3 regions of the Streptomyces sp. NPDC012888 genome follow, and region 1 is predicted to be linked to each of the others. Evidence: riboswitches for the same ligand, from Rfam matches in the RefSeq annotation. Region 1 holds a riboswitch; each other region holds the start of a gene.

Region 1 (3,262 bases):
GAGCGGACCTCGTCGGCGGTGGCGGCGAGCACCAGGACCAGGCTGGTGAACGCGGACAGGACGTACTGCACGGCCACTCCGGCCAGTACCAGCCGGCCGGTGGTCATCGTGCCGCCGCGCCGCGCCATCGCGTACACGGCGATCAGCGCGACGAGGGCGCCGCCGAAGGCCGCGAGCGGCATGCCGAGTCCGGCCGCCGCCCCGGCGCCGAGTACGACGGCCAGCACCGCGCCGGCGGAGGCCCCGGAGGACGCGCCGAGCAGGAACGGGTCGGCGAGCCGGTTGCGCACCAGGGCCTGGAGCACGGTCCCGGTGACGGCCAGTCCGGCGCCGACGACCGCGCCGAGCACCACCCGCGGCAGGCGGACGTCCCACACGATGGTGGCGAAGGCGCCGCCGGGCCGGTCCGGTCCGGCCAGCAGGATGTCCAGCACCCGGCCCGGCGCGATCCGTACCGGGCCGAGCGCGAGCCCGGCGACCGCGGCCGCGAGCAGGGCCGCGACCAGCAGCGGGACGGCCAGCGCCGTGCGCAGACCGGCCCGGGAGCGCTCCGCCGGCAGGGGGAGGGTGCCGGGCACGGCCCGGCCCGGGCTCACCGCGTGCCCGGGTGGAGCTGGCCGGCCAGGGACTCGACGGCGTCGGCGACCCGTACGCCGAGCACGGCCGAGGACAGCGGCAGCACCACGAACCGCTTGTTCTTGACGGCCGGCACCTCGGCGAGGGCCGGGTCGTTCAGCAGCCGCTGCTTCTTCGCCTCGACGCTGGTCTTCCCGTAGTCGTAGATGAGGACGACCTCGGGCTTGCGCTCGACGACCTTCTCCCAGGAGACGTCGCCGAAGGTGTCCTTGAGGTCGGCGAACACGTTGGTGCCGCCGGCCCGGTCGAGGATCTCGTTGCCGATGCCGTAGCCGCCGGAGGTGAAGGCGGAGCCCTCTCCCGAGTCGTACACGAAGACGGACGGCTTGGGCCGCGTCCCGACCCTGGCGGCGACCGCGTCGATGCGGCGGCGCTGGTCCTCCAGGAGCTTCTGCCCGCGCTCGGGGACGCCGAAGGTCCGGGCGACCTCGGTGATCTCGGTGTTCAACTGCTCGATGCCGACGGGGCCCTTGGTGCAGTACTCGACGCTGAGCCGGGTGTGGATCCCGCTCTTCTCCAGGCCGTCGCGGTCGCGGCCGGCGCCCTTGTCGAAGGCCGAGGAGTAGCCGCCGTACACGAAGTCGGGGTCGGCGGAGAGCAGCACCTCCTTGGACGGGTACTCCTTGGCCAGCACCTTGATCCGCTCGTAGGCGGGCTTGTAGGCGGGGAGCACGGAGTCGTCGAGGTAGGCGGTGCCGGCCATCCGGTCCTGGAGGCCGAGGGCCAGCAGGATCTCGGTGGCGTGCTGGTTCAGGGTGACGGCCCGCTCGGGCGGGGCCTCGAAGGTGGTGCTGACCCCGCAGTTGGCGACGGTGTACGGGAACCCGGGCGCGGCCTTGCCGGGCGGGACGTCGCGGGGGCCGTCGTCGGCGCAGCCGGCCAGCGGTATCAGGAGGGTGAGCGGGAGCAGGGCGCGCAGGGCGGCCGAGCGGGACAACGACATGGCGAAGCCGGGCCTCTCCGGGGGATCCTCGTCCCCTGGTCGATGTGAGGGGGCGGTGCGTCAGTGTCTGACTCCCGGCTCCCCGCGAGGGGGAGCCGGTCACAGTGGCGGGACCGCACCGGAATCGCACCGGTTTCCTGTCCTGCACCGCCCGGGGTGACGCGCCAAGTCTGCCAGACGGCGCGGCCGCTGACGGTGTGCCCGCCCGACGGGCCTCGCGCGACGGCCGGCTCCCCTGCCCGTACGCCCTCAGAAGTTGCCGTAGTTGACCTGCCAGGTCGGCAGGCCCATGCGGCGCCACAGGGCCACCACGCGGTCGCGGTCGTCGAGCGAGACGCGCACCGCGTAGCGGTGCCGCACGTGGGCGTCGAACAGTTCCGCCTTGACGATGTCGTCGCTGCGGCCGTCGTCGGACGCCCGCATCCACAGCTCGTCGTACGGCACTTCGTGGCGGGCCAGCCAGGCCTCGGTGATGTCCCGGTGGTCCTCGCTGCGGCCGGACAGGAGGACGATCCGGTCGTTCTCGGCGGCCCGGAAGGCCCGCAGGGCCTGTCGCACCGACACGTTGAGGAGGTCCTCGTCGCAGCGGGTGAAGTCGTACGGGCCGCGGTCGCCGCGCAGTGCGAGCGTCCCGTCGATGTCGCACATCACCGCGGACGGCAGGGCCGGGTCGGCCGTGTACGGGGTGCCCGCCGGGGAGTCGGCCAGCCATTGGGCGGTGAGGCGCCAGCCGCCGCGGCGCGCCTTGACGTGCTTGTCGGCGAGGATGCGGATGATCTCCTCGCCGACGGGCCGCTCACGGGCGGCGTCCCGGCGTACGCACTCCTCCACCGGTACGTCGGTGAAGTCGTGCACCGCGAACTCCGCGCCGAGCCCGGTGACGGCCGCCTTCAGGCGTTTGGGCACGTGCGGGGTGAGGTGGGTGTTGTCGACGACCACGTCGAAACCGCCCTCGACCGCCGACCGGACCGCCGCGTCCTGGATCTCCAGGACCGTCCGCTCGTGCGCGTGCGAGCGGCCGCGTTCGGGCGCCGGCACGTCCAGCATGGCGCGGAGGTCGTCCAGGTTGACGCGGCGCATCCGGCCCCCGGCCTCCGCCTGCAGCCGGCGGGCGGCCGTGGTCTTCCCGGAGGCGGGCAGACCCGTCATGACGTGAACCACGGGCACGGTCTCAGTTCTCCTCGTCGGTGGTGAAGGGGTCCGCCGCTTCCGGCCGGACGGCCCGCCAGACCAGCAGGTCCGTCGGGCGGCCGTCGAGCCGGAGGAACAGGGCGGCCCGGATGCCCGGGTCCACGGGCAGGGTCTTGACGGCGCGGGCGAACGCGCCCCGGTCGCCGGCCAGATGACAGACGCCGGCGTAGGCCTCGTCGATGGCGCGCTCGCGTGCCGCCGCCTCGTCCTCCAGGCGCCGGATCACGCCGCGCACCCAGGCGTCGAACTCGTCCGGCACCTGCTCCAGCAGGGCGTCCAGCGGGCGGCCGCCGCCGGCGGCACCGGCTCCGCCGAGCTCCGCGACCGAGCAGCCCAGGCCCTGGGCCAGGCGTTTGACGGACGTTCCGGCGAACCGCTGGACGCCGTGGCTGCGCCAGATGTCCCGCTCCGTCACGCCCGTCAGGACCTTGTGCAGCCGCACGTACTCGGCGATCTTCGCCTTGGCGCGGACGCCCGACGCGAAGCGCAGCA
Region 2 (3,262 bases), on a different contig from region 1:
GGCGCCGGCACCCCCGCCCGGACCAGCCGCGGCAGCACGTCCGAGACCGGCGTGGTGAACGCGAACAGCAGCACCCCCAGCGAGGCGCCCGAGGTGCGCAGCAGCAGTTCCGCCGCGTGCCGGGGTCCGTCCGGGGCCAGCGACACCCAGCCGGCCGGGCCGCCCACCGCGAACAGCAGCGGCACGGCCCCGGTCAGGCAGAAGCCCAGCGGCAGCCGGAACGCCCGCCACAGCTGCCGCCCCGAGACCCCGGCCGGGCCCAGCAGCACCGTGAGGGTGGCGGCGGCCACCAGCGGCCCGCCGGGCCAGGCCGGCAGGGAGACGGCGCTGACCGTCAGCCCCAGGCCCAGCAGGGCCTTCTCCAGGGGGTGGCGGCGCCGCCAGCGGCTGCTGTGCGCGGCCGCGTCGATCGGCAGCACGGATTCAGGACTCCGCGGTGGTGTTCCCGGCGGCGGCCGCGCCCTGCCGGCGGCCGCGGCGCAGACCGAAGTAGTACGCGAGCACGCCCGCGCCGATCGCCGCCTGCAGCGCGAACAGCGCCGACTCGACCTCCCCGGAGGGCGGTTCGTACAGCGGGGAGAACCACGGCTCGTAGTCCGGCCGCAACTCGGTGATCGCCGCCTCCGCCTGCGCGTCGGCGCCGGTGAACGGCTCCTCCTTGCCCTCGCCCAGCCCCAGCGCGAGCGGCAGGACGGCCAGCGCGGCCACCACGAGCAGCAGCAGCCAGTTGATCTTCGCGTTCTTCGACATGCCCGCCATCAGACCGTGGCCTCCTGCTTCTTCGTGAACGTGGCGACACCCAGCCGGACCAGGTCCGACTTGCTGGACTGCATCAGCAGCCGCATCACCAGGACGGTGAGCAGGCCCTCGCTGACCGCCAGGGGGATCTGGGTGACCGCGAAGATGCCGCCGAACTTGGCGAGCGCGCCCGCGAAGCCGCTGCCCGGGTCGGGGAAGGCCAGCGCCAGCTGGACCGAGGTCACGCAGTAGGTGACCAGGTCGGCGAGGAAGGCGCCGAAGAACACCGAGACCATCAGCGGGGTGCCGGACTTCCTGAGCAGCCGGTAGGCCGCGTAGCCCGCCCAGGGGCCGGCGATGGCCATGGAGAAGACGTTGGCGCCCAGGGTGGTCAGTCCGCCGTGCGCCAGCAGCAGCGACTGGAACAGCAGGGTGATCGTGCCGAGCACCGCCATGATCGGCGGCCGGAAGAGTATGGCGCCCAGGCCCGTGCCCGTCGGGTGGGAGCAACTGCCCGTCACGGAGGGGATCTTCAGGGCGGACAGGACGAAGGTGAACGCTCCGGCCGCGCCGAGCAGGAGGGTGCTCTCGGGGTTGGCCTTCACCTCGCGCGTCAGCGCGCGGACCCCGTGGACGACGAAGGGAGCGGATGCGGCGCCCCAGGCGGCCGCGTGCAGAGGGGGCAGGAAGCCCTCGGCGATATGCATGAGTGGGGAGACCTCTCCAGCACCTCGTGGATGGACAACGCGCCCCGGCCGGTCTCCTGGCTCACGGGTGCTGCCGCCCTGACTCCGCCTTCCCGGGCAGCCGGTCTCCCGACAGCCCAGTGGCTTCCCGAGGGATGGAGCCGGACTTCCCGATCACAGTGGCGAGGGCCGCACCGGTTTTCCACCGGTTTCCCGAACACCAAGGCCAGACGACAGTAGTGGTCCATGAGGAGTCGTCACAACCCGCCCGTCACATACCGGGGCGTTTGCCCTGCCGCGCCTCCGAGTGCCTGCGGTCACCCGGCCCGCGGTGTCCCGCGGGCCGGGCCCGGTGTTCAGCAGACGTTGCGGTGGGCGACGTCCAGCACGAACCGTTCCGGCCCGTGCAGCCGATGCGACTTGTAGACCGGATACGTGTCGAAGGCGGCGCCGAAGGTCACGTATCCCTCGTAGTCGCCGGTCATGGCGATGCCCTTGAGCTTGGGCAGCCAGATCCGCAGGAGCTTGGGCCCCCGGTAGACGGAGCGGCCGGCGTCGTCGTGGGCCTGGGCGGGATGCAGCCTGATCTCCAGGAAGTACTTCCCGGCGAGCGGGACCGGCTTGCCGGACCCGTCGTAGTACAGCTTGGCCGCGCGGCGGACGCCGACCTCGGGCACGTAGCCCTTGACGTCGATGACCAGCCGGTCGAAGGTGCAGTGGCCGCCCCAGCGGGCGTTCACCACCTGAGGTGTCTGGGTGAGGGCCGCGGCCGGGGCCGCGGACGGGATCCGTGCCGAGGCCGGAGCGGCCAGGCCGACTCCGGCGGTGAGGAGGGCACCCGTGACCAGCGCCACGAGCTGCCGACGGCGTATGCGAAGGAGGTGATCCATGACGTCCCCCGGTTTCTCCGGATGAAGGGGACAGAGCTGACACCCGTGAAGACACCCGTCGGCGCCGTACGGTTCCCACCGCGCCAAGGCGGCCCGTGCGGCAGCTGAGACCATGTCCCCCACAGCAACCCGTGTGTCTCAGGGGGGACCATGCGCACCACCCGTACCGCCGCCGGCCTGGCGGCCGCCACCCTCGCCGCGGCCCTGCTGGCTGGCTGCACCGCCCCGGCCGCGCCGCCGGGCCCCGCGACGCCCCCGCCGGTCCAGAGCGGCGCCGAGCGGCTCGACCCGGAGCCGCGGCCGCAGGACCAGAACCTGCTGGCCTGGACGGGCGACCCGAACGACGCCGGACACGTCACGGCCCAGTCCTCGGCCGGGGTCGGCGGCCGGATCACCCTGGTACGGATCGTCCTGCGGGAACGCACCCCCTGGTCCAACATCTGGCTCGGCCTGGCCGGGATCGACCCTGGCGCCAGGCTGGCCGACTGCTACCTCGGGGTGTACGACGCGTCCGGCACCCTGCGGGCCGCCACCGCGGACATCTCGCCGCAGCTGATGACCGAGCCGATCGCCAAGCCGTTCGCCCTGACCAAGCCGTTCACCGCCGAGCCCGGCCAGTACTTCGTCGCCCTGCTGCTGAACGGGGAGTGGGCCACCAACCTGCTGACCCTCAAGGCCACCGGGGCGGGCATCTCGGTGAACGCCGGGCTGACCCCGCCGAACCTGCGCTACAGCACCGTCCTGACCGGCCAGACCTCGCTGCCGGCCCGGGTCGACCTCACCCAGCAGTCCACCAGCACGATCAACACCGGCTGGGCCAGCCAGTGGTACGCGATCTCCTGACCGGGGGAGAGGAAGACGACGGCGGCGGGGGGGGGGGCCCCCCGGCCCCCCCCCCCCCCCCCCCCCCCCGGGCCCCCCCCGCCCCACCAAGGAGGGTTGTGGGCC
Region 3 (3,262 bases), on a different contig from region 1:
GCGCCCAGGCCCACCGGCCGCCACCGGGCGTTGGACCGGCCGGCCTGCTCGGTCGGGTAGAAGTTGATGTCGACCACGCGGTCGAGGAAGGTGACGGCGGTACGGACGGTCTCGTCCAGCCGCTCCCAGTCCATCCCGCCGGCCGCCGCGTCCACGAACGCGCCGAGGTTGACCGAGCCGAGGTTGCAGACGGCCGTCTCGCCGTCGTCGGTGACCTCGATGATCTCGGTGCAGAGGTTGGAGGAGTGGACCACGGCGCCGGGCAGCGCGGTCTGGTTGGCGGTCCGGTTGGAGGCGTCCTTGAAGGTCATCCAGCCCTGGCCGGTCTGCGCGAGCGTGCGCATCATCCGGCCGTACAGCTCGCGGGCGGGCATGGTCTTCCGGGCCAGGCCGGCCTGCTCGGCCTTGACGTACGCGGCGTCGAACTCCGCGCCGTACAGGTCGACCAGCTCGGGCACGTCGGCCGGGGAGAACAGCGACCACTCGGCGTCGGCGTTGACGCGCCGCATGAACTCGTCGGGGATCCAGTGCGCCAGGTTGAGGTTGTGGGTGCGGCGGGCGTCCTCGCCGGTGTTGTCGCGGAGCTCCAGGAACTCCTCGATGTCGGCGTGCCAGGTCTCCAGGTAGACGGCGGCGGCGCCCTTGCGGCGGCCGCCCTGGTTCACCGCGGCGACGGAGGCGTCGAGGGTCTTCAGGAACGGGACGATGCCGTTGGAGTGGCCGTTGGTGCCGCGGATCAGCGAGCCGCGGGCGCGGATCCGGGAGTACGACAGGCCGATGCCGCCCGCGTGCTTCGACAGCCGGGCCACCTGGTGGTAGCGGTCGTAGATCGAGTCGAGCTCGTCCAGCGGGGAGTCCAGCAGGTAGCAGGAGGACATCTGCGGGTGCCGGGTGCCGGAGTTGAAGAGGGTGGGGGAGGAGGGCAGGTAGTCCAGCCGGCTCATCAGCCCGTAGAGGGAGGTGACTTCCTCGACCGCGCGGACGCCGTCGTCCTCCGCGAGGCCGCAGGCGACGCGCAGCATGAAGTGCTGCGGGGTCTCGATGACCTGCCGGGTGATCGGGTGGCGCAGCAGGTAGCGGCTGTGCAGGGTGCGCAGGCCGAAGAAGCCGAAGCGGTCGTCCGCGCCGGCGGCGAGGGAGGCGTCGACCAGTGCGTCGAGGCGGGCGGCGTGGGCGCTGACGAACCCGGCGGTGCGGTCGGCGATCAGGCCCTCGCGGTGGCCGACGGCCACGGAGGCGGAGAACGAGGTCGCGCCCTGGCCGGCGGCCTCCTCGGCGATGGCGAGCGTCAGCAGGCGCGCGGCCAGCCGGGAGTAGGCAGGGTCCTCGGAGATCAGCCCGGCGGCCGCCTCGGTGGCGAGGCCGCGCAGTTCCGCCTCGTCCGCGTCGGCGCTGCGGCCGCGCAGCGCGGCGGCGGCCACCCGGCCGGGGTCGGTGTCGGGCAGGTCGGCCGTCAGCTCGGTGAGAGTCCGCAGCAGTGCGGCCCCCGGTCCCTCGGTCCCGTGGGAAGACGGGTCGGCGGACTCGGCGCGCGGTGCGGCAGGCGCGGTGGTCACAGGGGGAGCTCTCCCTCGCTCGGCTCCGGAAGTCCCTGCGGGTCGGGCGCGAGGCAGCGCGCGTGCGGGCGTGGCTGACAGGAAGCGAGCGCACCGCACGGCGTCCACCGGCCCAACCGCGAGGCCCGGACGTGTCGGCACCCGGGACGGTCGTACCCGGGCGCACCGTCGGCAGGTAGTCGGACTTCTCATACCGTTGCGGGACAGTTCCGGATTCTCACCGGATTCCCCTGCGTCGACAGCGAGGATGAGCATACATGTGGGGGCGGCCCCGTGCTGCCACCCCCACATGTTGTGTCGCGCGGTCGGCGGTCCGGCTACTGATCGGGTCCGTACAGCTCCAGCGAGTAGGTGATCAGCGGCACGCCGGGGACGGGTGACCAGTCCCGCCCGGGGGTCCGCACGAAGCCCAGCCGGCCGTAGATCCGGTGTGCGGCGCGCATGGCCGGCTGGGTGGAGAGCACCAGGGCCCGGACGCCGTCGACGGCCCTGGCCCGCTCGACGCAGGCCCGTACGAGCGCCTCGCCGACGCCCTGCCCGCGGCCCTCGCGGGCCACGGCCAGCATCCGGAACTCGGCCTCGTCCGGGCCGGCGATGTCGCAGTAGCGGCTGCCGGGCGGGGCGAAGGCCACCCCGCCGAGCAGGGTCCCGTCCTCGCGCACGGCGACGAGCACCTCGGAGTCCTCGGCCCGCGCGGCCACGTCCCGCAGCACCCCGAGGTAGTACCCGTCGGGGTTGGCGTCGAGCAGCCCGTCGCCGACGTAGGCCTGCGCGGTGATCTCCCCGAGGGCTTCGTACTCCTCGGGCCTTGCCTCCCTGATCGCGATGTCCATGTGGACGAGTGTCACGCACCGGTGCCGATGGGCGGCGCTATCGTCGAAGACAGCACCGTCGAGGAAGGCGAGCGAGGCATGAGCGTCATGACCGACCGTCCCCACATGCTGACCGAGGAGTTCGAGTCCGTCGCGCGGACAGTCGCTCGGGAGGTGGAGGGGCTGCGACTGGAGTTCATCGACGGGAAGCTGGGGGTCAAGGCGGTGCCGGACGGGGATCACGACCGGATCATGGTGTGGCTCGCCCGCATCTGCATCCAGCACCGGCCCGAGTTGTGGCTGCACGTCGAGCGCGGAATCAAGGTGGAGCAATACGGCTCGGGCAGGGCGCGGCCGGACGGATCCCTGGCTCCGGACGATGCCTTTGAGGGCCAGGGGGAGTGGGCCGACCCCGCTCCGGTCCGGATGGTCGTCGAGGTCACCTCGTACGACTCGGACACCGATCGGCGCGACCGCAAGGAGAAACCCCGCGCGTACGCGGAGACGGGGATCCCCGTCTACCTGCTGATCGACCGCGACAAGTGCCTGGTGAGCGTCCACAGCGAGCCCGACGGACAGCGGTACGAGACGGTTCGTACCGTTCCCTTCGGCAAGGACGTGGAACTGCCGGCCCCGGTCGGCTTCACCTTTCCGTCCGAGCCCCTCAAGGAGTGGGTGCGCTGACGCCCCGCAGGCAATAGGGCCCCGCCGGATCGGCGGGGCCCTTCACGTGTACGCCGCTCAGCAGCAGCGGAAGCCCTCGCGGGGGTCCGCCTCGCGGGCGTCGACCCGGGCGCGCTCGAAGGCGCGCCGGGTCATGACCTCGGCGTCCGGGTCGTGGGCGCGGGCGTGGGCGACGTAACGGTCGTAGGCCGCCTCGCCGGAGAACTCCCG

The links. A riboswitch is a leader RNA that binds a small molecule or an ion and turns the genes downstream of it on or off. The one in region 1 is predicted to bind cobalamin.
Region 2: linked by a shared signal. The riboswitch ahead of ACFY61_RS07670 (energy-coupling factor ABC transporter permease) and the one ahead of ACFY61_RS23310 (ABC transporter substrate-binding protein) in region 1 are both predicted to bind cobalamin.
Region 3: linked by a shared signal. The riboswitch ahead of ACFY61_RS08670 (ribonucleoside-diphosphate reductase subunit alpha) and the one ahead of ACFY61_RS23310 (ABC transporter substrate-binding protein) in region 1 are both predicted to bind cobalamin.

Annotation. Positions count from the first base shown of each region.
Region 1 is NZ_JBIBBM010000014.1:16,598-19,859, reverse strand. Features, by position in the region: gene ACFY61_RS23315 (FecCD family ABC transporter permease) at 1-560, opposite strand, end outside; gene ACFY61_RS23310 (ABC transporter substrate-binding protein) at 593-1,579, opposite strand; cobalamin riboswitch at 1,620-1,759, opposite strand; gene ACFY61_RS23305 (AAA family ATPase) at 1,829-2,746, opposite strand; gene ACFY61_RS23300 (T4 RnlA family RNA ligase) at 2,751-3,262, opposite strand, start outside.
Region 2 is NZ_JBIBBM010000004.1:52,440-55,701, reverse strand. Features, by position in the region: gene cbiQ (cobalt ECF transporter T component CbiQ) at 1-419, opposite strand, end outside; gene ACFY61_RS07675 (energy-coupling factor ABC transporter substrate-binding protein) at 424-750, opposite strand; gene ACFY61_RS07670 (energy-coupling factor ABC transporter permease) at 759-1,445, opposite strand; cobalamin riboswitch at 1,474-1,688, opposite strand; gene ACFY61_RS07665 (hypothetical protein) at 1,781-2,314, opposite strand; gene ACFY61_RS07660 (hypothetical protein) at 2,465-3,157, shown strand.
Region 3 is NZ_JBIBBM010000004.1:274,957-278,218, reverse strand. Features, by position in the region: gene ACFY61_RS08670 (ribonucleoside-diphosphate reductase subunit alpha) at 1-1,556, opposite strand, end outside; cobalamin riboswitch at 1,709-1,852, opposite strand; gene ACFY61_RS08665 (GNAT family N-acetyltransferase) at 1,874-2,389, opposite strand; gene ACFY61_RS08660 (Uma2 family endonuclease) at 2,468-3,052, shown strand; gene ACFY61_RS08655 (YbdD/YjiX family protein) at 3,110-3,262, opposite strand, start outside.